One region of the Bacillus sp. N5-665 genome, then DNA from elsewhere that is predicted to be linked to it. Evidence: predicted binding sites of a transcription regulator. Region 1 holds the regulator's gene; each other region holds the start of a gene.
The links. The regulator Rex, encoded in region 1, represses fermentation and respiration genes when NADH is low (regulators of the CRP and FNR family bind a similar motif). The targets are predictions, from matches to a motif close to TTGTGAAATATTTCACAA.
Positions count from the first base shown of each region.

Region 1 (7,597 bases):
AACTACAGTTGTGTTTTCTTTCGTTACAACGATTTTACCAGCACGTCCTAAAGATTCAACTGTAGCAGATTTTAAGTCACGACCTAATTCTTCAGTGATTACTTCGCCACCAGTTAAGATTGCGATATCTTCTAGCATTGCTTTACGACGGTCACCAAATCCAGGAGCTTTAACAGCTACTACATTGAATGTACCACGAAGTTTGTTCACTACTAATGTAGCTAAAGCTTCGCCTTCTACATCTTCAGCGATGATAAGAAGTGGTTTACCTTGTTGTACCACTTGCTCTAATACTGGTAAGATTTCTTGGATGTTAGAAATCTTCTTATCAGTAATTAAGATGTATGGGTTATCAAGAACTGCTTCCATTTTGTCAGAATCAGTAATCATGTAAGGAGATGCATATCCACGATCAAATTGCATACCTTCTACTACGTCTAATTCTGTTGTAAATCCTTTAGATTCTTCTAAAGTAATAACGCCGTCGTTACCAACGCGCTCCATTGCTTCAGCGATTAATTGACCTACTTCTTCGTCAGCTGCAGAAATAGCAGCTACTTGTGCGATAGAAGATTTACCTTCGATTGGTTTAGAAATCTCTTTTAATTCTGCAATTGCAGCAGTAACAGCTTTTTCGATACCTTTACGAAGACCCATTGGGTTCGCACCAGCTGTTACGTTTTTAAGACCTTCACGAATCATTGCTTGTGCTAATACAGTTGCAGTTGTCGTTCCGTCACCAGCTACATCATTTGTTTTGCTAGCAACTTCTGCTACTAATTTTGCACCCATGTTTTCGAATGCATCTTCTAATTCGATTTCTTTTGCGATTGTTACACCGTCATTTGTAATAAGTGGTGAACCGAATTTTTTCTCAAGTACAACGTTACGACCTTTTGGTCCAAGCGTTACTTTAACTGCGTTTGCAAGAGTGTCGACACCGCGAAGCATCGAACGACGTGCTTCTTCACTAAATTTAATATCTTTTGCCATAATAATTGACCCCCTTGAATTTTTTAAGATTTATATAATTAACCAATAACTGCTAAAATGTCACTTTCACGTAAAATCAAGTAGTCAGTACCTTCGTATTTTACTTCAGTACCTGCATATTTTGAGAAGATGATAAGATCACCTGCAGCTACCTCTAAAGCAACACGCTCACCATTTTCAAGCACTCGACCAGTACCTACTGCAATAACTTTACCCTCTTGTGGTTTTTCTTTTGCAGTGTCTGGTAATACAATACCACTTGCTGTTTTTTCTTCTGCTTGAACAAGCTCAATTACAACGCGATCACCTAATGGCTTTAGCATGAACAATAACCTCCTCATTTTGTTATGTAAATTTTATTTATTAGCACTCAAGTCACCCGAGTGCTAACACACTTATAATAATAAATAATCTCAATTTCTTTTGCAAGTAAAAAAATCATAATTTTTTCGCAAATTAAGCTATACACTTTTCTATATAGAGTCCCTCTTCTTCTACCTTTACTATATGAATCGTTGTTTCCACTACTCGTATGTTACAATATGAAAGGACACCCTAAGTTGTTTTCGCTATACACACAACTTTCTCCTGTCTTCTATTATAATTTCAAATAAGGATTTACGAAAAAAACATAATTTAAGTGAAGTTTATATCGTAGGTAGCATACTTACATGTTATCCTACCTTATCTCATACACTAGAGTTAGAAAGGATGGTTAAACCATTTGAAAAAACAATATTGGTGGGTTATCGTTACATACATTTTAATGCAGTTATCATCCATTGCTGGATTACCACTTCTGCTGAAAACTGGACTTTATGATAACAGAGGATTTACTAGAGAAGAGAAATTTCAACTCATAACTGGCCACTGGGCAATCATTAGCTTCTTTATTGCATTATGTATCGTACTTTGGTTACTTAGAACAGATATTCGTGACAGACGTTTAGATACAATGCGCTCTACTGTTCCAGCTACGATTGGTTGGATTTTTATTGGGTTCTTCCTAGCATTTTTCTCACAAAGTATTGCCGGTATGATAGAAATGCGTGTATTAGGAATTAAACCTGGATCAGAAAATACAGCAAGACTTATGGATATCGCAAGAACGACACCTTGGTTCCTTATCGTTATCTCTATAATAGGACCTATTTTGGAAGAAATCGTATTTAGAAAAATTTTATTTGGTACACTTTATAAGAAGTTTAACTTCTTTATTGCTGCTATCATTAGTTCTCTTGTATTCGCAGCAATTCATTTTGATTTCACTCACTTATTGGTATACACTTCTATGGGACTCGTATTCGCCTTTTTATATGTAAAAACGAAGCGTATTATCGTCCCTATCGCGGCTCATGTTGCAATGAATACATTAGTTGCAGTTGCTCAAGTTTTAATGAGCAATGAACAAATTCAAGAAATGATTAAAGAAGCTGAAAAAATGCAAGGCTTTATCGGAGGATTTTTAGTATGAGGAACTCACCATTGTTCATGGCTGCATTGTACTTCCTTCTAGGATGTATCTTTACACGCTTCGCCATTACGAACGTAACAGATACAATCTGGAATATGTGGACAATACTATTTGCAGTTATGGCAACAATTGATTTTAATTTGGCACTTCGCCTTATCTTAGTTAAATTCACAAAGAAAAAACAATAATAAAACGCAGAGGTCGCTTCCTCTGCGTTTTATTGTGGATAATTCTTTAAAAAGTAAACAAGTGTTTGTAACTCTACCGCTAAATCAATATGGTGAATTCTTATATTATCTGACACATTTAAGCGCGCTGGTGTGAAATTTAAAATACCATGCACGTTCGTTTCTGCCAATCTATCTGCTACAGATTGTGCTACTGTAGCGGGTACTGTTAATATTGCCACTTGTATATCAGTTGATAAACGTTCTTCTAATTCATCTAAATGATATACAGGAATGCCCCCGATTTCTGTCCCGACTTTCTCTTCACTAACATCAAACGCCATTTCAATTTTTGTATTATTGTTTTTCGTGAAATTATAATGTAAGAAAGCGGTCCCTAAATTACCTACTCCAATAAGTGCTACACGTGTTATATCATCTTGGTCGAGTGTTTCACGGAAAAATGATAATAAATAATTTACGTTATATCCATAACCTTTTTTCCCTAACGCTCCAAAATATGAAAAATCTCTTCGAATCGTTGCGGAATCAACTTTTACCGCTTCGCTCAATTCGGCTGATGAAACACGTTGCTTACCAGAAAGAGATAAGTTTTGGATAAATCGATAGTATAGAGGCAATCGTTTGGCAGTGGCCTGTGGAATTTTTTGCTGATCCATATAACCTCTCCTCTCTTCCTATCTTTATTCATATACTTGAATCAAATACAGAAGTTTAGCACTCATGAATTTCCCTGTATAATAAAGAGAAGAAGTATTCTCTCTTTATTTTAAACTATACACTATTTTTAGTATGATTGAGAAATATAAACATGGCAAAGTTAAGAAATTATTTGAGGTGAAAACATTGATTTTATTACAAGTAAACGCGCTTACGAAATTATACGGTGCAGAAACGATTCTTGCAAACATAAAATTAGAAGTTCAAACGAAAGATCGTATCGCATTAGTCGGACGAAATGGGGCCGGAAAATCTACATTATTAAAAATAATAGCTGGTGAGCTATCTCATGATGGTGGCGAAATTATAAAACCGAAAGATGTCTCAATCGGATATTTAGCTCAAAATACCGGGTTAGAAACATCTTTAACAATTTGGGATGAAATGTTAACCGTCTTTACACACTTGCAGCAAATGGAGACAAAACTTCGAAGGCTAGAGCAAGAGATGGGAAAAGAAGAAAACTTTTCAAACGAGGCTACATATGAAAGATTATTAGCTGATTATGACCAATTGCAATTAGATTATAAAGATCAAGGTGGATATCAATATGAAGCAGATATTCGCTCGATTTTAAGTGGTCTTGGCTTCCCAGTTGAAACGCACCAGACGACGATTTCTACATTAAGTGGTGGACAAAAAACACGATTAGCTCTCGGTAAATTATTATTAACGAAACCAGACCTACTTATTTTGGACGAGCCTACAAACCATTTAGACATCGAAACATTAACATGGCTTGAACAATATTTACAAGGCTATCCTGGCGCAATACTAATCGTTTCTCATGACCGTTATTTCTTAGATAAACTCGTTACACAAGTATATGAAATTTCGAATAAAGAAAGCAGACGATTTGTTGGTAACTACAGTAAATATTTAGACTTGAAATCAGCATTATACGAGCAAGACATGAAACGTTATGAAAAACAACAAGATGAAATCGCTAAGCTTGAGGATTTCGTTCAAAAAAATATAGCTCGCGCATCTACGACAAAACGTGCTCAAAGCCGTCGTAAACAATTAGATAGAATGGAATTATTGACTAGACCTTTAGGTGATTCTAAGTCAGCATCCTTCCACTTCGATATCGAAAAACAAAGTGGAAATGATGTTTTACAAGTAAAGGATGCAACTATCGGCTATGATGATGATCCGATTATTGAACATGTAACTATGCGCTTAACTCGCGGGGATAGCGTTGCTTTAGTTGGTCCAAACGGAATTGGGAAATCCACATTATTAAAATCACTTGTGAATAAGTTACCACTATTAAATGGTGATGTTTCTTTCGGATCCAATGTATCTGTTGGTTATTATGATCAAGAACAAGCAAACTTAACATCTTCTAAGCGAGTTTTAAATGAGTTATGGGATGAATATCCACTGCAGCCCGAAAAAGAAATTCGCACGATATTAGGTAACTTCTTATTCACAGGGGATGATGTACTAAAACCAGTATCTTCTCTTAGTGGTGGACAAAAAGCTCGATTAGCTCTTGCAAAACTTATGATGCAAAAATCGAATTTATTAATTCTCGATGAACCTACGAACCATCTTGATTTAAATAGTAAAGAAATTTTGGAGAATGCTTTAATTGATTATCCAGGCACCCTTCTATTTGTTTCACATGACCGCTACTTTATTAATCGTGTAACGACGACCGTTGTTGAGTTGTCAACAGAAGGTGCACAAGAGTATTTAGGCGATTACGATTACTATGTGGAGAAGAAAAATGAAATGATTGAACGTGCAGCATTTGAACAACAAGAACAGCAAGAAAACCAAGCACCTGTTCAAAAAACTGTAGCTCAAGAAAAATTAAATTATCTCGAAGAAAAAGAGCGTAAACAATTAGAACGTCAACGCACTCGAAAAATTGAGGAGCTAGAACAAAATATTGTAGAATTTGAAGAAGAAATTGCTACGTTAGAAGATCAACTTTGCTTACCAGAAATATACGCAGATTATGAAAAGGCTAGTGAAATTACAACGAAAAAGCAAACACTACAAGAGCAACTTGATGCTTGTATGGCAGAATGGGAAGAATTACATTTATAAGAGTATGAATAAGAAGGATGTCTCATAAGTCGGGATTTTTGACTATGCGACATCCTTTTTATCTTCTAGCTGGGGTATAAACGATTCGACACGACATACCGATTTACCGACAAAGTTTGACAATGTTGGCTCGCCCCTATAATAAGGGCACATTTCAAAATGTTTTTTAGAGATATCTTTTTGCGATTTATTTCCCAAAAAAGAATACATTCAAAGGTCAGACTTCACCTACTTTATCCACAGGTTTATACACATATCCACCTTTATAAAATAAACCCCAAAATAACTTTTCCACATTATCCACAACTAACAAAAAAGTTATCAACATTTTATATACACAATAAAACCCATATTATCAACAGATAATATGGGTTTTATCCACAAGCTGTGGTTAATTTTGTGTATAACTATGCTTCAATATCTAATCCTGGATTTGCATTTAAAGCTAATGTAGCACGTTTTCCTTGTTCATATGCAATTGTACCTGCGGCTGCAATCATCGCTGCATTATCGGTACATAAAGATAGTGGAGGAATAATTAGCTCAATATTTTCTTTTGTCGCAAATTCCGCTTCCAAACGTGCGCGAAGTCCTTTATTCGCAGCTACTCCACCAGCAAGAAGCAGTTGCTTTACGTTATACGCTTCTGCTGCACGAGATGCTTTCGTTACAAGCACATCTATTACACTCGCTTGGAAACTTGCTGCTAAATCTTCCGGTGCAATTTCTATCCCGCGTTGTTTTGCGTTATGCACAGTGTTGATAACTGCTGATTTCAATCCACTGAAACTGAAATCATACGAATCAGGTTCTAGCCATGCACGAGGCAAATCGATTGTCGGTTCCCCTTCATGTGCAAGGCGATCAATGTGAGGACCACCTGGATATGGCATGGATAACGTTCGAGCTACTTTATCATATGCCTCTCCAGCTGCATCATCTCTTGTTTCACCAATCACTTCGAATGAACCATGTTCTTTCATATAAACAAGCTCCGTATGTCCACCAGATACAACAAGTGATAGTAGTGGGAATTGAACTTCTTTTACTAAACGGTTCGCATAAATGTGCCCAGCGATATGATGAACACCCACTAGAGGAATATCATGTGCAAAAGCCACTGCTTTCGCTGCATTTACCCCTATTAAAAGCGCTCCTACTAACCCAGGTCCTTCTGTTACAGCAATTGCATCAATATCATCAAATGTGATATTTGCTTCTTTTAAAGCTTCTTCTAACACAACTGTAATTTCTTCTACATGATGACGGGATGCAATCTCTGGTACAACTCCGCCAAAACGTTTATGACTTTCAATTTGTGATGCAACGACATTCGCAATAATTTCCGTTCCATTTTTAACAACTGCTACTGCTGTTTCATCACAACTTGTTTCAATACCAAGTATAATCGTATTTTTTTCCATTATATATTCACCCACATTACGAGACCATCTTCCTGATTGTCTGCATAGTATCGTTTACGAATTCCACCATTTTGAAATCCGTATTTTCTGTATAACTGTTTTGCTACTTCATTTGATACACGTACTTCAAGCGTCATCGTTTTTACCCCTAAATCTTTCGCTTCGGAAATAACTTCTTTCAATAAAGCATCCCCTAGCTTTTGACCTCTGTATTCTGGCAAAATAGCTATATTTGTTATATGTGATTCATCAATAATTATCCACAATCCACAATACCCAATTACACGACCATCTTTTTCTAGCACAACATAATGTGCATGTTCATTCGTCGTTAACTCACGGTGAAAGGCATCTGCAGTCCAAGGAGTTGAAAAAGACGCTTCTTCAATAGCTACAATTTGAGCGATATCATCGAGTTCCATCTTTCTAAATATCATATCCATCTTCTGGAGACTCCTACTTGTTTTGACTTTCTAACCACTTTGTTTCAGCTTCAGCTAAACGAAGATAACTAGGAACAAATGAATGTACATCTTGTTCTTCTTTTTGTAACCCTAAGAAAGCTAACTCACTTGGTCTTGGGTTATTTTTAGTGAAGGGAGCAAATACAGCTTGTTCGCCTAAATGTTCGATAATCGTCTCTTTGTGCAGTTTAACATCGTTACCAATAAATAAAACAGGCTTTCCTGTATCTTTTAACATTTGCAACCAGTCTACAATAAGGATGATTCGGTCTT
Region 1 covers NZ_CP093325.1:5,261,476-5,269,072, forward strand. The annotation lists gene groL (chaperonin GroEL) at 1-993, opposite strand, end outside; gene groES (co-chaperone GroES) at 1,032-1,316, opposite strand; gene MNO09_RS29450 (CPBP family intramembrane glutamic endopeptidase) at 1,718-2,467, shown strand; gene MNO09_RS29455 (YdiK family protein) at 2,464-2,655, shown strand; gene MNO09_RS29460 (redox-sensing transcriptional repressor Rex) at 2,685-3,314, opposite strand; gene MNO09_RS29465 (ABC-F family ATP-binding cassette domain-containing protein) at 3,502-5,436, shown strand; gene tsaD (tRNA (adenosine(37)-N6)-threonylcarbamoyltransferase complex transferase subunit TsaD) at 5,844-6,860, opposite strand; gene rimI (ribosomal protein S18-alanine N-acetyltransferase) at 6,860-7,303, opposite strand; gene tsaB (tRNA (adenosine(37)-N6)-threonylcarbamoyltransferase complex dimerization subunit type 1 TsaB) at 7,317-7,597, opposite strand, start outside.

Region 2 (7,597 bases), 2.3 Mb from region 1:
CATTGTCCTAAGTCAATGTAACGCGGAATCTCTGTACCAGGCACAACACCATAACTCACATCATTAAAGCGGAATTTCCCGCAAGAAGTTGTTAAAATAACTGTTTCTGGCGGAAGCGACGTTGCTAATTCACGATAATATTCTCCGCCTTTTCCCGGAGCATCACAACCTGCAATGACAAAGAAACGCTTAATCTTTCCTTCCTTTACTGCATTAATAATTTCCGGAGCTAATGATAATACTGTATTATGATGAAACCCTGTTACTAACTGTTCATCCGACTCCATATGTACTTCTGGAAGTTCTAGCGCTTTTTCAATCAACGGTGCAAAATCGTCATTTTCAATTTTTTGTACACCCTCTAAACCGGCAATATCATATGAAAAGAATCGATCAGAGTATGACCCTTTAATTGGCATAACACAGTTCGTTGTCGCTAATATAGCACCTGTAAATTTTTCAAAAAGACGTCGTTGATCATACCATGCCTTACCAATGTTTCCTTTTAAATGTTTATATTTTTTCAGCTGCGGATAACCGTGTGCTGGTAACATTTCAGAATGCGTATAAATATTAATTTCTTTTCCTTCTGTTTGTTTTAATAATTCTTCTAACGCAAATAAATTATGACCAGTAACTACAATTGCTTTACCTTCTACATGGTTTTGCGTAATTTGAACAGGCTCTGGAACACCAAAATGATTCGTATGTGCCTCATCTAACAACTCCATTACTCGTAAAGCCGATTTCCCAACTTTCATAGCCATATCAATATGTTCTTGTTCATTAAAGTTAGAATTGGTTAATGTCATATACAATGCTTCTTGCGTCGTAGCATCTACAAATGCATCAGTATACCCTAGCTGAGCAGCATGCGTACGATAAGCAGCAATTCCTTTTAACCCAAACACAATCGTATCCTGTAAACTTGCTATTGTTTCATTTTTACCGCAAACACCTATTACTTTACATCCGCCTGTTGGCGTTTGTTCACATTGATAACAAAACATGATCATCCCACCCTCTCCCAATCATTCCTTACAAATCAAGCATAATATCCATTGGGAAAAAAGGATGTGATATCAATCACAATACTTATTATAAATTTGTGACAGTTCATATTGTTGACATAATATTTTTATTGAAACCAAAAAAAACATTACATAATTATATTGTTCAGTTTTTCAAATATCTAAACTATTGCTGAATCACATATTTAACTTTCTAGTTTATAGTACGAAATGAAAATTTCGTACTATAAATCTCTTAAGCAAACAGAAATAGACATACAAAAACGCTATTCTTTCTTTTTATTATTCAACTGAAAGAATAGCGTTTTTTCATTTTGAAGACCTATCAATTTTTTGATTAAAGATTTTATGAAAAATCACTTTATTTACAATACATTTACACTATCTTTACAATATTTACATTATTTATATGATATATTTATATAGAATCTACTTAAGAAATTTCATGTACATTGTTATCTTTATAATCTCTGATCTGATTGATAAGAGATTATGTTATATTTTCATACCAGGGGTGAATTAGGATGACTGAAACTTTAAAAACACTTATAATGCTTGATGCTACTTACGTTGTTATAGCAATTATGACGGTACTGGTATTTGTATACTTGGAATTAAAATCTCAGTAACGTATGCAGGCATAATTGATAGCTTCGCATTTAAATATAGCTAGAAGAAAGCGAGGAGAAAATTGTTTCTCCTCGCTTTTTTATTCCCCTAATTTTTTATTTCAACAAATCCAATGTATGTAAAAGTAATCCTCTATCCCCTACATCCCCATGACCAGGCACTACTGCATTTATATTTCCATATCGCTTCAGCACATTCTCAATCGATGTAGACCATTCATTTACATAAGCATCAGCAACATTTCCTAAATTTTTAGCTTCCGCAGATTTCACTAAACAGCCTCCAGCTAAAATGTTGTATTGCGGTAACCATACGACGATATTATCTTCTGTATGCCCTTTCCCTGGATAAAATGTTTCTACTTTCATATTTCCAAACTTCAAATTTGTAATTCTTTGTAAGTCTCCAAGTGGTTCTTCATATCCATTTTTCTTTGCTAGTTCTGCAGTCAATGCCGTACTATGCGCTTTAATGCCTCTTTCTTTCAACGTTTTTATTCCGCCAATTCGATCTGAGTGCGCATGTGTAATAATGACATCCGTTACGCGCTTCTTAAATTTCTTTTCTACCATCTCTATTAATTCCTTCGTTAGTTTATCATCCCAAGAAGAATCGACAAGTACTAACCCTTTAGAAGTAGTAAGAACTAGACCGTTCGAAGGAACTGCTTCCCCGTTAAAATAACCTAACTCCGTATGAACCCATACATTTTTGTTTAACTGAGAAATTGAAATAGTTCCTGTCTCATTTTTTATTACTTTTTGCTCTACCGTTCGTTCTGCTTGTACAGAAGAAATTGTACTAACAAATTGAGTTGTTCCTAGTAAACTAACACATACCCCTAATTTTAATAATGTATTTTTCATTTTCTCCACCCTTTCTTTCAAACGAAATAGCTATTACCTATAATAGACAATTCATCTCAAATGTTTGTTCCATCTTTTCTTACATATTTTTCATATCATTAATAAAAAGCGCACAAGATTTTGTGCGCTTTAAAACTTAACCTTTTATTCCATAATTCTCAAACTCTTCCTCGTTCCCATAAAATACATTCAAATCAATATACTTCTCTTTTCCATTATAACCATTTAATCTCCCGCGGTTCGTGTATTGCCAAAACGTCCATTTTCTCTCATCAGATAAACTCGGTTTTGTAAAAACACTACGAATCCATATATCACATTGGGGATACGCATTCTTTATATACAAATCATATGCCTCTTGAGTTGCATACAATATTACTTTCTTACCGTAATGTTTTTCTAGCATTTCAATCATGACCGACAACTCTTTCACAACATCTTCACGCTTAGGTGGATTATCTTTTTTGTTAGCATAAAACTCAACATCAATTACGGGTGGCAATGCTTGTTTATATTTTGGAACAGTTCGTATATATTGCTCTGCTTGTGTTTCACCCTTACTATCAAAACTAAAAAAATGATACGCTCCGACGCGCATACCTGTCTTATTCGCATTCGTCCAATTTTTCGAAAAGTACTTATCCACAAACGCGCTTCCTTCAGTAGCCTTTATAAACGCAAACTTCATATTTTGCTTTTCCAACTCCCTCCAATCTATATCACCTTGATACGACGCAACATCTACACCTTTTATTTTATACTTATCCGAACTTATTTGATTCGGAATAAATATGCCTTGAAAAACTAAGTAAGCGAAAACACTCATTACACTAATTAAGGTAAAGACTCCTCCTATAATAAGCTTCTTTTTCATTCATATCACCCATCTTTACAAATTAAAATTCTACCTACCATTCACGCTTTTTATTTATCATCATTTTTTCTTCAAACGCCTTCTCTAAATCAATTTCTAACTTGTTTGCTAAATCACATACATTCCAAATTACATCAAACATTTCTAAACCGATTTCTCTTTTTGCATTTTGTATTTTATTACGCTTTAATATAACTTCCGCTAATTCACCTAATTCCGCCATTGCATACATCGTACGCTCTTCAATTGTCGTATCTTGAAATCCTTTTTCTTCACTGAAATTTGATACATATCTCTGGAATTCCACAATATTCATACTTAATCTCCCTTCATCACAAATACTCCGTTTTTCTATTACACTTAAAATCAAAAATGTATTTTGTTAAATTATAACATTCATATTATAATTTATTTATAACTCTTTAATGGAGGTGTTTTCAATGACTCTCTTCGCTTCCCCATCATTATTCATACTTGCAATCATTTCATTTGCACTAGCCTATTTCATCGGAGTAAAACAATACACTTGGCTCTTATCAGGATTCAATGAACGCCGTGTACCAAATAAAGTAAAGTTATCAAAAATAGTTGGTCTTTATAATTTAACTGCCGGTGTTATCGCCACAATTGGTAGTGTCTTCCTTACTCCTAATGCAAAAATCGTATTTCCTATCATTATAATTGGGCACGTTATAATCGCTGCTTATGTAAATACACGCATGGTGCAATGAAAAAAGACCACCCAATCGGATGATCTTTTTTATAATTTATCAACATATTGCTTCGCTTCTAATAAGGAAAACCCGAAAGCCTCTCTTACTCTCTTAACTGCTGTAACTGTTTTTCCTTCTTCCATAAGCTGGCGCAACTCTTTATTAATTTCAGGTTCTCTATCTATAATTCCCATTTCTTTCGTAATTAGCTGTAATCTATCTTCCATCCGCTTTAAACGTGCATCTGTTTTCTTTTCGATTTTATTTAATTTTTCAACGATATAAATAAATCCAAAGACCGCTATCGGTATGATCATCCAAAATTCCATGACTATCCCTCCTATTAGCTTTCATTTGTTTTATTTCACTAACTTATGCAAATTTTACCACAAAACACATTTAATGTATAACAGTAATGTGCAACATTGTTGATACAACCTTTTATTTTAGGTGGACACTTTATGAAAAGATTTTTAAATACGCTACTACAATTTGTAGTTCTTTCAATTGCACTACATTTATTATTTGATATCGTTGGCTGGCTTGTTTTCAATGCGCCATTTAAAAATAAACAAATCATTATTTCCTTACTAACAACCTCATGGCTTATGTACATGTACCGAGACAAATTTTTTAAAACATTCACTTCGAATTAACTAAAAGAACTTCATCGATAAAAGATGAAGTTTTTTCTTTTTCTCTCATTCTCTCTATTAACTACTGTATAATAGAACTAACATTCTGTCTTTTAGAAGAAAGGAGTCACTATGAACTTAAAAAGTCACATTATATACGAGAAAATGAACCAATATTCCGTTGCAGGTTTAAGCCTTGCCGTTATACGTGACGGCAAACTAGACGAAGCGATTGCTTTTGGAACACTTGAATCTAGAACAACTAAAACTATCACTACGAATTCCATATTCAATTCTTGTTCTATTAGTAAATTCTTCACTACAATGCTCGTACTAATGTTATCAGATCAAAAGATCGTGCATTTAGATAAAGACGTAAATGATAGACTCACATCTTGGAACATACCTACCAATCTATTTACCTCACAGAAAAAAGTCACATTGCGAAATTTATTAAGCCACCAATCTGGAATCATTGATCCTCCTAATAGTTTTGAGCATTATACACTTGCACAAGGGCGACCAAACATGTCTGAAATCCTTGCCGGTAAAACATCATATTGTCCAGTACCGATAGAAATAACTTATAAACCAGAAAGCGAATTTCACTACTCTGATGCAAACTTTTGTATTATTGAACTACTACTTGAAGATATAACTGGAAAACCATTCAATCTTTTACTTGAAGAATATATCTTTCAGCCACTACAACTGAAAAATAGCATGCTATTCTCTACTAAAGATATAAATAAAATGGAGGCCTTTGCTTGTGGGCATAATAAAGATGGCACCGTTACAAATGAGAAATATCCATTTTATCCATTCGCAGCTGCTTCAGGTATTTGGACAACACCAACAGACTTATCAACTTTAGTAATTGAAATCATTCATTCTTTACAAGGAAAGGGCAAACTAAAACTTTCTCAAAAATTAGTACAAGATATGATTTCTCCTCAAGGTTGCTCAAAATGGACTGGGTTAGGTGTGTTTCTAGATGATTCCAATAAAGACTTACAAATATATTCACTTGGATGGGGCGTTGGATTTCAATGTATGATGATATGCTATCCATACCGAGGTAATGGTGCTGTTATAATGACGAACGCTGACTTAGGCGTTCATCAAATGGAAGGGATTATTGGTGACGTGTTAAAAACGTTATCCTTATAACGAAAAGAAAGAAGCTGTTCCTTCCAGCTTCTTTCTTTATATAACATTTTTCGCAACAATTTTTATATGTTCTGGTGCGATAATCTCCGTTATACTTTCTTGAAAATCTTCCTGCAACATTTCTTCAATATGTTCTAGCTGCACTTCAACATGTGTGCATTCTAAATTATGTATATTTAAAAGTGCATAATGATCTTTTTTCTTAACTACTAAATATTGATTTTCCTCTGTTACAAGTATAGAACCTAACCGTACTCCTAATAGGCGTTGATCATCAAACTTCACAACAATTTCCCCCTTCATCACTATGTAATAAAATAACATTTTATGTAATCTATTCTTCATAAACTATATCACAATTTATTAAAATATAAATATCATATCTCTTTTACTAAAAACCCTATTCTTTTATATATTTCGATACAAAAAACTTTCTCAACATAAAATTAGAATTTTCAGTTTTTATTCTCATGAAAATCTATTATAATAAAGTTAATAAATGTTTGACCTCTCCTAATTCATGTACATATGGATGATCAGTAGTTGTTGCTACTGATCTATTTTTTTGATTTCAGAAAGTAAATACGCTGCATCCTTTCCTACACCACAAATAAGTGCAGATCCCCTTTGAGATTGCCACGGCAAACCGATATAATATAATCCTTTTACTGGACTTATTCCTCTTACATGATTAGGAAATCCATTCTCATTCACTGCCTTTTCTATTTCAATCCATTTATAGTTCTGAATAAAACCAGTTGACCATATAATGCTTTCTGCACTATACGTGCCACCATTTTGAAACATAATATTATTTTCTGATGCACTAACCACTTTTTTCTCTAGTTTAATTACTCCATTACGAATAAGTTCCTTGCCTTCAAAACCAAAAATAGGATCCTTTCTCTTCTGAAACCATTTTCCCCTCTTAGTATTTACTTCGGCGTACAATAAACCCAATTTTTCTAGCCAATTAAAAATGCTTTTTCTAAAAAGATGTAACGGTAAAAATGTTAACGGATGACCGATAGAAATTGTAACTTCATGAGTTTTTGCAAGTTCTACTGCGATTTGCATTCCTGAATTCCCGCCACCTACTACTAGTACTTTTCCTTTAGGAATTTTTGATGGTGATTTATATTGTGATGAATGTATTTGAAAGATATGTGATGAAAGATGTTGTGAAAATGAGGGGATGTACGGTTGCTGAAAACCACCTGTTGCGATAACAACCTTTTTTGCTTGTAAAATTTCTGTAGGAGTATGTAATTCGAATATCTCTTTTTCTTTCTTTATTTTTAAAACTTCGGTTTGCAATTGGATCGGTAATGTAAAGTACCTTGCATATTCTTCTAAATACGTTGCCATTTCATCTTTACATGGAAATCCCTTCCCTTCTCCTTTTACTATCATACCTGGTAAACTACTATATTCCCTCGGTGTGAAGAGCTGTAAAGAATCATATCTGTTTCTCCATGAATCCCCAATTCGGTTTCCTGCCTCAAGTAATAAAAAATTATATCCTTCTTGCTTCAAGTAATATCCCATTGTTAATCCAGCTTGACCAGCTCCGACGATAATTGCATCTAACATCCTTTTCCTCCTTCTCATTTCACATGAATATATGCTCATTTGTTCATATGTTTTATCATACGATTTATTTTTCAATAATTCAATC
Region 2 covers NZ_CP093325.1:2,005,223-2,012,819, reverse strand. The annotation lists gene hcp (hydroxylamine reductase) at 1-1,010, opposite strand, end outside; gene bla2 (BcII family subclass B1 metallo-beta-lactamase) at 1,757-2,527, opposite strand; gene MNO09_RS12830 (glycoside hydrolase family 25 protein) at 2,664-3,401, opposite strand; gene MNO09_RS12825 (MazG nucleotide pyrophosphohydrolase domain-containing protein) at 3,436-3,717, opposite strand; gene MNO09_RS12820 (DUF3784 domain-containing protein) at 3,842-4,132, shown strand; gene MNO09_RS12815 (hypothetical protein) at 4,162-4,443, opposite strand; gene MNO09_RS12810 (hypothetical protein) at 4,576-4,770, shown strand; gene MNO09_RS12805 (serine hydrolase domain-containing protein) at 4,882-5,919, shown strand; gene MNO09_RS12800 (hypothetical protein) at 5,956-6,204, opposite strand; gene MNO09_RS12795 (flavin-containing monooxygenase) at 6,469-7,512, opposite strand.
Region 2: a site for Rex is predicted at 1,075-1,092, ahead of hcp (hydroxylamine reductase). Genes of this name have one in related genera too.

Region 3 (7,597 bases), 740 kb from region 1:
CTAAGCGGGACGCAAAGCTTTTAGAAGGAGATACGATGTTACAAAAGGATGAACCAAATATACCAATAAAAGGCGGTGTACCTAAAAAGGTAAAAACGGTACCTGATATTTTATTGGAAGATGGCGACCGAGTTGGATCGCTTCTTGCGATTATGACACCGGGACATACGCCAGGGTCCATGTCGCTTCTTGATGTACGAAATAAAGCTCTTATTGTCGGGGATGCCTTCCAAACAAGAGGAGGTATGGCTGTTTCGGGACAAATGAAATTTTGGTTTCCGTTTCCTGCGATGGCAACGTGGAGCAAAGAAATATCATTACAAAGTGCAGAGAAGTTAAGCGAATATGAGCCTTCCTTGCTTGCGGCAGGACATGGGAAAATGATAAAGGATCCAGGTACTGTCATAAAACTTGCTATTAAGGAAGCTAAGCGGAATATAGAAAGTAGAAAAGAAGGTTAATTTATGTCACCGAGAATCGGACTTACATTACAGAAAATTGTAGAAACAGCAGCAGAAATTGCAGATACAAATGGAATACAAGAAGTAACGTTAGCTTCATTAGCGCAAAGGTTAGGGGTACGTTCACCTTCGCTATACAATCATGTGAAAGGTTTACAAGATGTACGGAAAAATCTTGGTATGTACGGAATACAACAGCTGCATAACAGACTGGAAGAAGCGGCCGAGGGTAAACGTATGGACGAAGCAATTCATGCTTTAGGAAAAGCGTATGTAGCATTCGTACGCAAACATCCTGGATTGTATGAAGCAACCTTTTTACGAGATGAAGAAGTAAGAAGAGCAGGAGACGGAATTGTGAAGCTTTGTCTTCAGGTTTTACAACAATACGGCTTAGAAGGAGAGAATGCACTTCATGCGACACGTGGATTCAGAAGTATTTGTCATGGATTTGCGTCGATTGAACAGCAGGGTGGATTTGGTTTGCCAATAGATTTAGATACAAGTTTACATGTATTATTGGAAACGTTTATTAAAGGATTACATGTAATGAGAAATTAAATAAGAAGCGAGGCAACTAAAAACCTTAGAAGCGATTCTAAGGTTTTTTAGTGCATATGATCCCAAAAGAATGGTAGGTTTTTTCTCATTAAATGATATTATTTTGCAGGTTTGAAAAATGTGTATATGGCTACGGAAAGGAAAACGAAAATAAATGCAATAGGATCTTGATATGGGCTAGGCTCAGAGCCCTTCTGGATTTCTGTAAGGAAGTCATGTGTTTTCATGTTTATTGCTCCTTTAACTAATAAATTTTATATGATGCGAGGGTTATGGTGGATAGGAAGTGTTTTTTGAAATTTCATATAATAATTATTGCATAGCAATCCTATTCCTAAAACTATAAAATATAAAGTTTTCATAATATGTAAAATTGCATATTATTCTTTTTGGAAATTTTGTTATATTATCTTTATATTTCAATTAAAGGATTTTGTTGAGATAAATGAGAATAACTGGAGGGATACTGTGAGTAAAACAGTGTTAGAAGCGTATAGTGTGGAAAGAAAAATAGAGAATATAACATATAAAAATCTATTTGTAATGATAGCAACCATTTTAGGATTCTTACTTCTAGGAGGATTATTCCTTGGTTTGGCTTTGGGGATTTATGGTGAGGAGGCGTTACGTGATAATTTAGAGGGGTACCATTTTCTTTTGTTAGATGCAGCTGTTGTTGCTATCGTTTTATTAGCTTATAAACCAGTTCTTCATTTTATTAAATCTATTTGGGATGTATCCGTTTTGAAGAATGGGAAGACATATTTATATCTATTAATTGGTTTTATAGTCATTGCGTTATCACAATATTTAACGTTACATGTGTTTAGTTTTGAAAGTGCAGAAGAACAGAAGGGACAATTAGGGAGCTTAGGGATTCAAAATAGCATACAAAGTATTATATATGTGTTAAGTGTTGCTATAATTACACCGATTAAAGAAGAAATTCTATTTCGAGGTATTTTATATCGATTTTTAGAAAAGAAATATAATTTTTTAGTTGGGATCATTATTTCTTCCTTCATTTTTGGAATTCTTCATGGAGGTCTTCTAATTACGGCAACGATTATGGGAATGGTATTTGCAATGTTATACAAAAAGACGCAATCTATTATACCTAGTATTATTTTACACATTGTATGGAACTTACTTGTGAGTATAAGTATGATTGTGTCTCTATAAAAATAAATACATAACCAGTATAAAAGATGAATGGCTTAGCTATTCATCTTTTATTTTGTATGCACGTGAAAAAGTTAATTCATGTATACAATCAAAAAAGAGCTAAATACTAACAGTGAACGAATAAAGAAAGGTAGGAGTATTCTATGCAAAATTTAACAGAGCTTGAAGTAGAAAACTTACGCCATTTAATTGGTGGACATGCAACAATTATTAATAAGTTAGACCAGTATGCACAGGCTTGTACAGATCCACAACTGAAACAAATGTTACAAAAGGATGCGCAAGATGCACGAAATACGAAACAGCAATTAATGACTTTCCTAGGATAGGAGGAAACGACAGATGAATGAAAAAGATATGGTAAATGATTATTTAGCGGGATTAAATGCAAGTTTAACAAGTTATGCAAATTATATTTCTCAGTCTGATAATGAACAGTTACATCAAACGTTAATCCAAATTCGTAATCAAGATGAGATGCGTCAACGTAATATGTATGAATACGCAAAGCAAAAGAGTTATTATAAGCCAGCTGCACCTGCTAACCCAATGATTGTACAGCAATTAAAAGGTCAATTAAGTGCGGAATAATGGGATGAAAAAACGAGCGAATGAAGTCGCTCGTTTTTTGTTTTGTCCCGCTATTTACTGGGCGGTAAAACCCGACTGATTAATGCTTCACTTTATATATGTCAATAAATATATAATAAATATTTTTCCAGTTGTAACAAATATGACGAAAATTGAATATGACAATTCACAAAAAGGACAAAAGGTTGCTCAATATTTCACAAAGTATCCATGGTTTATATCGTGGGAATCTCTATAATTAGGAGTGTAAAGAACAAAAGAAATAGATTATATGATCAATTAGGAGAGATTGCTATGAAAAGAAATACAAGAAAAGTTGCAATTATCGGTACTGGATTAGTTGGATCAAGTTGTGCATATTCCATTGTAAATCAAGGCATTTGCGAAGAACTATTATTAATTGATATAAATCATGAACGTGCAGTTGGGGAAGCGATGGATTTATCACACTGCATTAACTTTACAAATACAAGAACAAAAGTATATGCAGGAAGCTATGAAGACTGCAAAGATATGGACATCGTTATTATTACAGCAGGACCAGCACCAAAACCTGGACAAAGTCGCTTAGATACTTTAGGAGCGAGTGCGAAAATTATGGAAAGTGTTGTTGGCGGCGTAATGGAAAGTGGATTTGACGGTATTTTCTTACTTGCATCGAACCCAGTTGATATTATTACATATGAAGTGTGGAAATTATCTGGATTACCTAGAAATCGTGTGATTGGTACTGGTACATCACTAGATTCTTCTCGCTTAAGAACAATTCTATCTGAAATGTTACATGTAGATCCTCGTAGTATTCATGGGTATTCATTAGGAGAACATGGTGATTCTCAAATGGTTGCTTGGTCGCACGTAACTGTGGGTGGAAAGCCAATTCTACAAATTTTAGAAGAGAAAAAAGACAAATTTGGTGAAATAGATTTAGATGAAATTGTTGAGAAGACTGCAAAAGCTGGATGGGAAATTTATAAACGAAAAGGTACTACTTATTACGGAATCGGAAACTCTCTAGCTTATATTGCGAGTTCAATCTTTAACGATGATCACCGTGTCATTGCTGTATCAGCCATTTTAGATGGGGAGTACGGTGAATATGATATTTGTACAGGAGTGCCAGCTATTATTACTAGAGATGGTATGAAAGAAGTTGTAGAACTAAATTTAACAGAGGATGAAGAATCTCGATTCGCAAAATCAAACGATATTTTACGTGATTATATGAAAACAATTGGTTACTAACTTATAGGAGAAGGTGAAACAAATGAAGGAATATATAATGTCTCGTGTATTTAAAGCATCAGCTGGAATCGCACAAGGTATTTTCGTATCCCTTGGAATTGGTTTACTAATCGAAAATATAGGAAGAATTGTTGATATTCCATTGCTTATTACAATCGGAGTTGTTGCAAAATCACTTATGGCACCAGCGATTGGTGCCGGAATTGCTTTTATGCTCGGTGCAAATGGTCTTGTAATCTTCTCGGCTATGGTAGCTGGAGCGATTGGTGCCGGATCCATTTCAATTACTGAAGCAGGTCTAATAATTAAAACAGGTGAGCCAATCGGTGCATTATTAACAGCAACTTTAGCTGTATATATTGGTAAACGTTTAAGTGGAAAAACTGCGTTAGATATGATGCTCGTTCCATTTGCGGCCATATTAGGTTCTGGTTTAGTTGGTATTTGGTTATCTCATAATATTACTCCTGTTTTAAATACAGTTGGAGCATTTATTAAAGATAGCTCAGCTGGTAGCCCGTTTATCGCTTCTATCGTCATTGCAGTCGTTTGGGGACTATTACTTATCTCTCCCGCTTCATCAGCTGCGTTAGCGATTGCACTTAGCTTAGACGGTGTTGCAGGTGGTGCTGCTCTTGCAGGCTGCGTTGCTCAGTTTATCGGATTCTCTGTAATCTCAGCGAAAGAAAATAATTTAGGCGGCATATTAGCTCAGGCGCTTTGTACTCCGAAAGTGCAGTTGCCAAATATCACTAAAAATCCAATGATTCTCGTCCCAACTGTCGTCGCCAGTGCTATAGTTGGTCCAGTATCCGCATTAATTTTCCAACTAGAAGCAGGAAAAGAAATTGCAGGTCTTGGATTAAGTTCTCTTATCGCACCAATTAATTTAATTTCTAGCGAAGGATGGGAAGTTGTCCCGGCGATGGTCATCACTTATATCATCATTCCAGTAGCTGTTTCTTATATACTTTACATTGCTCTTAAAAAAGCAGGTCGTATTCACTCTGGTGATATGACTGTACCGCAATCTTAAATCGAAAATCTCCTTTTATATAGAGAAAAGCAGACTGGAAGCCACAGTCTGCTTTTTACATTTTGTGATTTTGTTTTACTGGAACACGTACAGTTTCTTTTGCTAATAAAAGCTGAACGCCGAAGTAAAGTATGCTTGCAAGCGTCATTCCAGAAATGGCGTCTACAAATGCGTGTTGCTTCGTAAATAGCGTTGATAAAATAATAAGCGTACCGAAGAAGGTAAGAATGTAATATTCAAAAGCATGTTGTTCTCTACGTTTAAAGGCAGCTAGCATAATGACAAATGTAGTTAGAACATGAATACTAGGGAAACAGTTTACCGGTTGGTCGATACTATAAATATAGCGGACTAGTTCGGAAAATACGTCTGATCCAACGACTGTTGGACGTGGTACAGTTGTTTGCCAAAAATAATAAATAGAAAAACAAGCAAGTTTTCCAAGAATGATACTACTTAAAGTGACATAATATTGTTTTCGATCCGCAAAGCAATAATAAATAAGTGCGCCGTATAAGTAAGGAAACCAAAGTAAATAAGGAATAATAAATGCTTTCACAAATGGAATCCAATCATCTACTACAGTTGTGACATCTACTGCGTGTACAGTAGATTTATTTAATACATCGTAAAGGGGACTTACGAGTACGAGTAGAAGTATATAACTTAACGGAAGAAAAGATGAAAGTTTAAATTTCTTCATGATAATCTCCTATGTTTAGTAATGTAAGTAAATTCAATTGATTATAATATAGAAACGTCATTTGAGCTATCGATTTTACTTACATTTTCTTGAATTAACCTTACGTTTTCGTCACTTGACTTAAAAGAAGGGGAGGGTGCTAAATGAAGCGTTTATCGTATTTCTTATTTTTTATATTGATATGCCTAGTGAGTGCTGGGTGTGCAAAGGATAAAGAAGGAGAGAAATTAGAATATAACGGAAGAGCACTCGTAATTGGAGTTATTGGAGAAAAGCCGAACGATACGTTTAGGAATATAAAGTTTGAGGAAATGAAGTTAGAGGAACTGGAAAAGAAATCTAAGGAAGTGGATGGTTTTTTAATAATGAAAGATCACTTTCAAGAAGCCTCAACAGAGCAGTATAAAAATGTATTTTCATCGCTAAAGAAACCAGTATTTTTTATCGGTTTGCAAGATAAATCATATTCAACGTTTATTACAAAAGGAATAGAGTATAACAGTGCACGAAAAGATGTAAATGCTATGTATACGCAAGGCTTTGCAAATATCGGAAGTGGTGAAGGACAACAATGGGCAGTCGGTTTGTCCAATGGTGGAAATACTGAAGAAAGTATTCATAATATGTATATCGTCGTATTTCGAACAATTGCCGATTATTTAAGTCGATGATGAAGGAGCCTGTAAAAGGGTCCTTTTTTATGTTTAATCAAACGTTTGTTTAAGGTGTATGTTCGGTAGGAAGAAACCGATGTAGCCCAAGGGTTAGCAAAGAAAAATAGGGAGCTAATCAAACGTTTGTTTAAGGTGTATGTTCGGTAGAAAGAAACCGATGCAATTCAAGGGTTAACAAAGAAAAATAGGGAGTTAATCAAACGTTTGTTTAAGATATATGTTCGGCGAGTGATAAGAGAAGAATCTAAAAAAATTATATATTTATTTTTCTTAACAAATGGCGGAAAAATAAGAAAAATTTGCAGGATTATTAAAAATTATCACGAAATAAGTAAAAGTTTAGCGAATAATCGTTTGAAATAATAAAACGTTTTCTATATGATAAAGGTAAAGGTTAGTAAAAAAGTAGGTGAATTTATGACAGTAACATTTTATTCATATCCAAAGTGTGGCACATGTCAAAAAGCAAAGAAATGGTTTGAGGCAAACGATGTAGCATATGAGATGATTCATATTGTTGAAAATCCACCATCAAAAGAAGATTTACGTAATTTACATGAAAAAAGTGAATTACCATTAAAAAAATTCTTTAATACAAGTGGAATGCGTTACCGCGAACTTGGTCTGAAAGATAAGTTAAAGGATGCAAGTGAAGACGAAATGTACGAACTTTTAGCATCTGATGGCATGTTGATTAAACGTCCAATCGTAACAAATGGAACGAATGTAACACTTGGTTTTAACGAAGAGCAGTTTGAAAGTGTGTGGAAAAAGTACCAATAAGGTATTTTTACATAATTAATACATTCACTGGAGGTACAGTCATGAGCATTCCAAATAATTTACGTTACTCTGAAGAACACGAATGGGTAAAAACTGAAGGTAATGAAGTTGTTATCGGTATTACTCACTTTGCACAAGGTGAGCTAGGCGATATCGTATTCGTTGAACTTCCTGAAGTAGGTGCAACAATCGAAGCTGACGAGCCATTCGGAAGCGTAGAATCTGTTAAAACAGTTTCTGAGTTATACGCACCTGTAAGCGGTAAAGTTGTAGCAGTAAACGAAGAATTAAGTGACCAACCAGAACTTGTTAACGAATCTCCATACGAGGGTGCATGGATGGTTAAAGTTGAACTTTC
Region 3 covers NZ_CP093325.1:484,375-491,971, forward strand. The annotation lists gene MNO09_RS04630 (MBL fold metallo-hydrolase) at 1-461, shown strand, start outside; gene MNO09_RS04635 (TetR/AcrR family transcriptional regulator) at 465-1,022, shown strand; gene MNO09_RS04640 (CPBP family intramembrane glutamic endopeptidase) at 1,491-2,204, shown strand; gene MNO09_RS04645 (hypothetical protein) at 2,351-2,536, shown strand; gene MNO09_RS04650 (spore coat protein) at 2,550-2,798, shown strand; gene MNO09_RS04655 (L-lactate dehydrogenase) at 3,093-4,043, shown strand; gene MNO09_RS04660 (PTS sugar transporter subunit IIC) at 4,066-5,079, shown strand; gene MNO09_RS04665 (phosphatase PAP2 family protein) at 5,135-5,782, opposite strand; gene MNO09_RS04670 (hypothetical protein) at 5,926-6,453, shown strand; gene MNO09_RS04675 (arsenate reductase family protein) at 6,874-7,239, shown strand; gene gcvH (glycine cleavage system protein GcvH) at 7,281-7,597, shown strand, end outside.
Region 3: a site for Rex is predicted at 2,984-3,001, ahead of MNO09_RS04655 (L-lactate dehydrogenase). Genes of this name have one in related genera too.

Region 4 (7,597 bases), 1.0 Mb from region 1:
TAAATATTAAAAATTTGACGATTTTATGAACAAAACATTTGTACTTCTTACCAATTCGTTCTAAAATAGTTATGATGCAAAGTTCTTATAAATCGTTTCAATTGTTGTTTGGAAGATACTGAGGTGATTTAACTGGAGTACAAATCTATTAAACCGAAAAAGATTTACGAAGAAGTATCTGAAGCTATTTTAACAATGATTAAAAATGGTACGTTAAAACCTGGTGACAAACTACTTCCTGTACATCAATTAGCTGAGCAGTTTCAAGTTGGTAGATCTGCTGTTCGTGAAGCGCTAAGTGCGCTAAGAGCAATGGGCTTAATTGAGATGAAACAAGGAGAAGGTACATATGTGAAGAATTTCGATTCTTCTTCATTAACAAAATCATTAAACAATAAATTATTAATGAAGAAAGAAGATATTTTGAACTTATTAGAAGTACGAAAGGTGCTTGAAGTGGGGGCAGTTCGAGCAGCTGCGGCAAAACGTACGGAAGATAATTTGCAAAATATGAAGCATTGGTTAGATGAAATGGCAAAGAGCATTGGAGATGAAAAGGCTGGCGAAAAAGCAGATTTTCAGTTCCATATGGGAATTGCGGAGTCTTCGCATAACAACATTTTGCTTGAACTCATGAATCACGTTTCAGAGATGATTGCTGAAACGATTGGTGAATCAAGACGCATTATTTTATATGGTGAACAAACAACATCAGAACGACTTATAGAAGAGCATCAAGTTATATATGATGCAGTGTTAAAGCAAGATGTAGAATTAGCGCAGCAAGCAATGCTAGATCATTTAACAAATGTAGAACATATTGTCACAGGTAAAAACGATATAAATTCGTAATTTAATCTTTTAAAAATCAAATTTTTTGATAAAATAGAGGAAGATTAAGTAAGCGTTTTCTTTAGAAGAGGGAGAGGATAGGCCATGGTTGAGCCTACTTCTTCTTTTCTTAGTCATCTGATGACCATATGTTTGTTGGTGGAGTTGTAAAAAGGGGGAGTAATAATTATGAAAGTTACTTTATTTGTTACTTGTTTAGTCGATATGTTTGAAACAAACGTCGGCAAAGCAACAGTTGAAGTGTTGGAGCGTTTAGGTTGTGAAATTGAATTTCCAGAAGCACAAGTTTGTTGTGGTCAGCCTGCTTATAATAGCGGCCATGTAGAAGCAGCAAAAGAAGCGATGAAACATATGATTGAAACTTTCGAAGATGCAGAATATATCGTTACACCATCTGGTTCTTGTGCGACAATGTTTCATGAGTATCCGCATGTTTTTAAAGATGATCCGAAGTGGGCTAAACGTGCACAAAAGGTTGCCGATAAAACATATGAATTTACACAATTTATTGTAGATGTTTTAAAAGTGACAGATGTTGGTGCAAGCTTACCAGGGATAGCAACTATTCATAAATCTTGTCATATGACACGCCTGCTTGGAGTAAAAGAGGCACCAGGAATTTTATTATCAAACGTAAAAGGATTAACTGTGAGAGAACTGCCAAACGAACAAAATTGTTGTGGGTTTGGGGGAACGTTTTCAGTGAAGATGACTCCAATTTCTGAGCAAATGGTAGATGAAAAGGTAGATAGTGCAATGGAAACAGGTGCTGATTATTTAATCGGTGCAGATTGTGGGTGTTTGTTAAACATTGGCGGACGTATTGAGCGTTTAGGAAAAGAAATAAAAGTAATGCATATTGCTGAGGTACTAAATAGTCGCTCATGAAGGGGGAACATAAGCTATGTCTATGAAAATCAGTGAGAAAAAATTTAATGATCGCGTTGGCGATGGAATTCAAGATTCTTTTATGCGCGGAGCAGTATCTTCTGCGCAAACGCGCTTATATACGAATCGCTTAAAAGCAGCGGACGAATTAGGAAACTGGGAAGAGTGGCGTGAACTAGGTGAACAAATTCGCCAACATACGTTAGAAAATCTTGATTATTACTTAATGCAGTTAAGTGAAAATGTATCAAAAAGAGGCGGACATGTGTACTTTGCGAAAACGAAAGAGGAAGCAGCAAAGTATATTCAAGACGTTGCAAAAAAGAAACAAGCGAAGAAAGTTGTAAAATCAAAATCAATGGTAACTGAAGAAATTAGTATGAATCATGCCCTTGAAGAGATTGGTTGTGAAGTGTTAGAAAGTGACTTAGGAGAGTATATCTTGCAAGTAGATAACGATCCACCTTCACATATTATTGCGCCCGCACTTCATAAAAACAGAACGCAAATTCGTGATGTATTTAAAGAAAAGCTTGGCTATGAAAATTCTGATGATCCATATGAAATGACAAAGTTTGTTCGTAAACAACTTCGTGAGAAATTTATGGATGCAGAAATTGGTGTGACAGGTTGTAACTTTGCAGTTGCAAATACTGGCTCTCTTTGTTTAGTAACGAACGAAGGTAATGCCGATCTTGTTATGTCGATTCCGAAAACTCAAATTGCAGTAATGGGTATGGAACGTATGGTTCCGACAATGGAAGAATTAGATGTTTTAGTTGGTTTACTATGTCGTAGTGCAGTAGGGCAAAAATTAACAAGTTATGTAACTGTAGCGGGACCAATTCAAGAAGAGGAAGTAGATGGACCAGAAGAATTCCACTTAGTTGTTGTTGATAATGGCCGCTCTCAAATTCTTGGATCTGAATTCCGCTCAGTATTGCAATGTATTCGTTGTGCTGCTTGTGTTAACGTATGTCCTGTATATCGTCACGTTGGTGGACATTCGTATGGTTCTATATACTCAGGACCAATCGGTGCGGTATTAACACCACTTTTAGGCGGATATGATGATTACAAAGAGCTTCCATATGCCTCTAGTTTATGCGGAGCGTGTACAGAAGCTTGTCCAGTAAAAATACCATTGCATGATTTATTATTAAAACATCGTCAAGTAATTGTTGAGCAAGAAGGACGTGCACCACTTGCAGAAAAATTAGCAATGAAAATGTTTAGTATGGGTGCATCTTCAGCAGCTTTATATAAAATGGGATCAAAAATGGCGCCAGCAGCAATGAGTCCATTTACATCTGGCAACCGTGTATCAAAAGGTGTTGGGCCACTTAAAAACTGGACAGATATTCGTGAATTCCCGGCTCCAAGTAAAGAACGATTCCGTGATTGGTATAAAGATCATAAGAAAGGCGGGGACAAATAATGACAGGATTAATTCAAAACCGTGAGTCCTTTCTAGATAATATTGCAAAAGAACTTGGACGTGAGCGGAAAACGGAAGGCGTAAAGCGCCCAGCATGGAAAAGTAATGTGAATGTAGAAACGCTAAAAGATTATTTACAAGAAGAATTGTTAGAAGTATTTAAAAATCAATGTACAAACATTCATACAACTGTAGTGGAAACGACAAACGACCGTTTACGTGAAGATATTCAAAAAGTAATCGTGGAAAACGGCGGGGGACCTATTATGTTATCGGCAGATGAACGTTTTGATTCTTATGGATTGACTTCTTTATTTAAAGAAGAGCTTCCAAAGCAAAATGTTGAAGTGAATGTATGGGATCCTGAGAAAAAAGAAGAGAATATGCGTATCGCAGAAAGAGCGAATATTGGAATCGCATTTAGTGATTATACTTTAGCTGAATCTGGTACGATTGTTGTACAAAGTCATAAAGGTCAAGGTCGTTCTTTACACTTTTTACCAACTGTTTACTTTGCTATTATTCCACGTGAAACACTTGTGCCTCGTATTACACAAGCTGTTCAGGATATGAACACACGTGTAGAAAATGGCGAGGCAGTAGCATCTTGTATTAACTTTATTACAGGACCTAGTAACTCGGCAGATATTGAAATGAATCTTGTTGTCGGAGTACACGGACCATTAAAAGCAGTATATTTCATCGTATAAAAGAGGGGAAAGCAGGCCAGAAAATGGCCTGCTTTTTTAATAGAATAGAAATAATATGAAGTAGAATTTCTCTCCTTTTTTTGCTATGTTCTTCTGGAAAGGAGAGGAAGGGATGTTCACTTATTTATATGCATTGTTAGTGGGGATGGTGTTTGGTTCTTTTTTTATGTTAATTGCGATGAGAGTGCCGCTAGGTGAGTCTATCATTACCCCTCGTTCACATTGTCATTATTGTAAGTATGTGCTAAAGCCAAAAGAATTGATCCCAATCATTTCATTTTGTATACAACGGGGACGTTGTACGAATTGTAAGAGGAAAATTTCAATTTTGTACGTAGTATTTGAACTTGTAACCGGAATGATATTTTTTCTTACTGTATATATGATTGGGGTGGAACGAGAGCTTATCATCATTTTATCGCTATTTTCGCTACTTCTTATTATTTCAGTTACAGATTACATATATATGTTAATCCCAAATCGTATTTTAGCTTGGTTTGCCTGTTTACTCATTTTAGAATGTATTTTTGTACCGTTAGTGACTTGGACAGATAGTATAGTTGGTAGTGGCGTTATATTCATTTTGTTATATTGCATGCAAAAGATATATCCAGAAGGGCTTGGTGGAGGGGATATAAAATTACTTTCGTTACTTGGATTTATAGTGGGACTGAAAGGGATTTTTATGATTTTATTTTTAGCATCTTGCTTTAGTCTTTGTTTCTTTGGAGTTGGTATAGTATTAAAACGTATGAAAATGAGGAGCCAAATTCCGTTCGGTCCTTTTATTAGTCTTGGAGCAATATGTTACATGTTGGTCACGTATATAAAATAGAGAGGGGATAGAAAATGAATGTATATATGGATGATCAAAGAAGTTGTCCGTACGGGTATGTGCCCGCCACTACAGTAGAATGTGCTTTGCACATGGTTCGGGATTATGATGTGAATATTCTTTCCCTTGATTTTAATATGGGATGGGGGGGAAAGAAATGGATTAGATTTTCTAGAGGCTTTTTGTAAAGAGGGTTTATATGTAAATGAAATTCACCTTCATACGAATGATGTCATCGGTATGCACAAGATGAAACAGAGAATTAATAAGGGAAAGGAAGAAGGAGAAATTAATCCGCACCTTGTTGTTAAATATGTGGGGAGCTAAAAACTCCAAAGTAAAACTTTGGAGTTTTTAATGTTTCATATGTGCTTGTAACGGAATGATTTCTTCTTGTTGAGCTGCTACTAATTCAGTTTCTTCTTGTTTCACGTCAGGTACTTTCTTTGTTAAGTAATGGTATACCATACCGACAAAGACGGACCCGCCAATAATGTTACCGATTGTAACTGGAATTAAGTTATGAATAGCACCTGCAAAAGAAATTGTCTCCGGATGCGGTGAAACTAAAGATAGAGCAAACAGTGATAAGTTTGCAATGCTATGCTCGTAACCAGATAAGAAGAATGTGAAAACGAGTAGCATCATCATCATAATTTTTGCTGTATCACCTTTAACTTGAGAAGGTAAGAAACACGCAAGACATACAAGCCAGTTACATAAAATTGCTTTAAAGAATAATTGCATTGTAGGTGTATTCATTTTTCCTTCTACTACTTTATTCATGAAATGGCCGTGATCAATTGCTTCGAAAATTCCAGTTGCATAAAATAGTAAGGCAAAGAATAAAGCTCCAGCTAAATTCCCTGCATAACAAGCGAACCAGTTACGAAGTGTATCAGAAATCGTTGTTTCTTTTCTTAAAGTTGCTACAGTGAAGTACATTGTGTTTCCAGTAAACAATTCAGCACCGCCATATATAATAAGAACGAGAGCAATTCCGAAAAACATAGAAGCAGCTAAATAAGTTGCTGGTGAATCTGCAATGTGAAAAAAGTTACCTAATTTAAAACATAGTACAATAATAAAACCGATATAAATACCCGCAAGTGCGGCACGAATGAAATATTGCATCGGGTTTGTATCTAGCATTTGTTTTTTGCTCTTAGCCAGTTTGACAACATAATCTAATCCTTGTTCTAGCATGAGTAATACGCTCCTTTAGTACATCATCTATAAATACTCCTTATATGAATAAAGTACATGGAATCGTTCTTAGTTTCAATAAGTTTGTGCAATGTTTCACAAAAAGGACATACATAGATTAAGAAAACGTTTACAAAAGATAGTATAATGGAATTTTTTCTGGACATTGAGAGGGGGAAGGGAAAAAGAAAAAGCGCTGTAATTACAGCGCTTTTTCGTCTAAATTCTTTTCTACTTTTACTTCTACTTCTTTCGAGAAGAACCAGCCACCAACTGCGATTCCAACTAATACAATCCAGAATGTAAGTTTCCATGGCGTAGATTCTGGGAATGAATGCGGAATTACATTTAATGCAGGGTGTGCTAATGTATAAATTGCTAATTTCACACCAACCCAACCTACAATTAAAAATGCTGCGGTTTCAAGTCCTGGTTTACGTTTTAATATTTGTACGAAAGCAGTTGCTGCAAATCGCATAATGATTAATCCGATAAGTCCACCTACAAAGATAACAACGAATTGCCCAGTATCAAGACTACCAATTGTACCTAAGCCTGTTTTTGGTAAAGTCATTGCTAATGCAACAGCAGCTAAAATTGAATCAACTGCAAAGGCGATATCAGCAACCTCAACTTTAAATACAGTCCACCAAAAGTTCTCTTGTTTTTTCTTTGCTTCTTTTTCTTCTGTGTCTTCATCCGAATTCTTTTTAACATACGTTTTAAATAAGTGATTACCAGCGATAAACATAAGATAAATGGCACCGATTGCTTGCACTTGCCATACGTCGACTAGGAACGAAATCATAAATAACGATCCGAAACGGAAAACAAATGCCCCCGCTAATCCGTAAAATAGTGCTTTCTTTCGTTTTTCTTCTGGTAAATGTTTTACCATAATTGCAAGAACGAGAGCGTTATCAGCCGCTAAAATCCCCTCTAGTGCAATTAGGATGAGTAATACCCAACCATACTCCAATAATAATGATACATCCATGTACATTCTCCTCTCATTTCTATAAGTACTAAATAAGTGAAGAATTTCCCCACTATTTAGTTTCCCCATACTCCTGCCTATTAACTTTGGAAGAATTTGGAAATTAATACAAAAAAGACCTCTGCCGTTAATAGGCAAAGGTCTTGCTAGACATATGTAATGAAAATGCCAACAAAGCCGGAAGAACTAAGTTCTACGTAATGACGACTTTGTTTCCAAGAAATATTCTTGGACGCTACTCCCCTTTGGAGATATGCTATTGTACTCTCATTATATGGATAATTTATACGGTTGTCAACCTGTTAAAATATCTTCATTTGGATATTTTATTTTTCGGTTCTTTTTACGTGCAAATGAAAAAGCCAATGTTAAAGGTCCCATTTTCCCAAAAAACATCATAAAGATGATAATAGCTTTTCCGATCATAGTTAAGTGTGGTGTGAAATTCATACTGAGACCCACAGTCCCAAATGCTGAAAATACTTCGAAAGCACTCATCAATAGAGGAACTCGCTCAGTAATACTTAAAATTAAAATAGCAAAAAAGATAAATGAAATGGAAATAATAGTGATGGTCAATGCTTTGACAATGAGAGTATCTTTAATAGATTTTTTAAAAACGACAATATCATCTTGTTCTTGTAAAAATTTAAACACCCCAAAAAACATGA
Region 4 covers NZ_CP093325.1:4,243,414-4,251,010, reverse strand. The annotation lists gene MNO09_RS24425 (FadR/GntR family transcriptional regulator) at 196-852, shown strand; gene lutA (lactate utilization iron-sulfur protein LutA) at 1,021-1,740, shown strand; gene MNO09_RS24415 (LutB/LldF family L-lactate oxidation iron-sulfur protein) at 1,757-3,178, shown strand; gene MNO09_RS24410 (LutC/YkgG family protein) at 3,178-3,888, shown strand; gene MNO09_RS24405 (prepilin peptidase) at 4,001-4,723, shown strand; partial or broken gene MNO09_RS24400 (cyclic-phosphate processing receiver domain-containing protein) at 4,738-5,050, shown strand; gene MNO09_RS24395 (formate/nitrite transporter family protein) at 5,078-5,929, opposite strand; gene MNO09_RS24390 (TerC family protein) at 6,132-6,926, opposite strand; yybP-ykoY riboswitch at 7,017-7,182, opposite strand; gene MNO09_RS24385 (TrkH family potassium uptake protein) at 7,221-7,597, opposite strand, start outside.
Region 4: a site for Rex is predicted at 6,014-6,031, ahead of MNO09_RS24395 (formate/nitrite transporter family protein). Genes of this name have one in related genera too.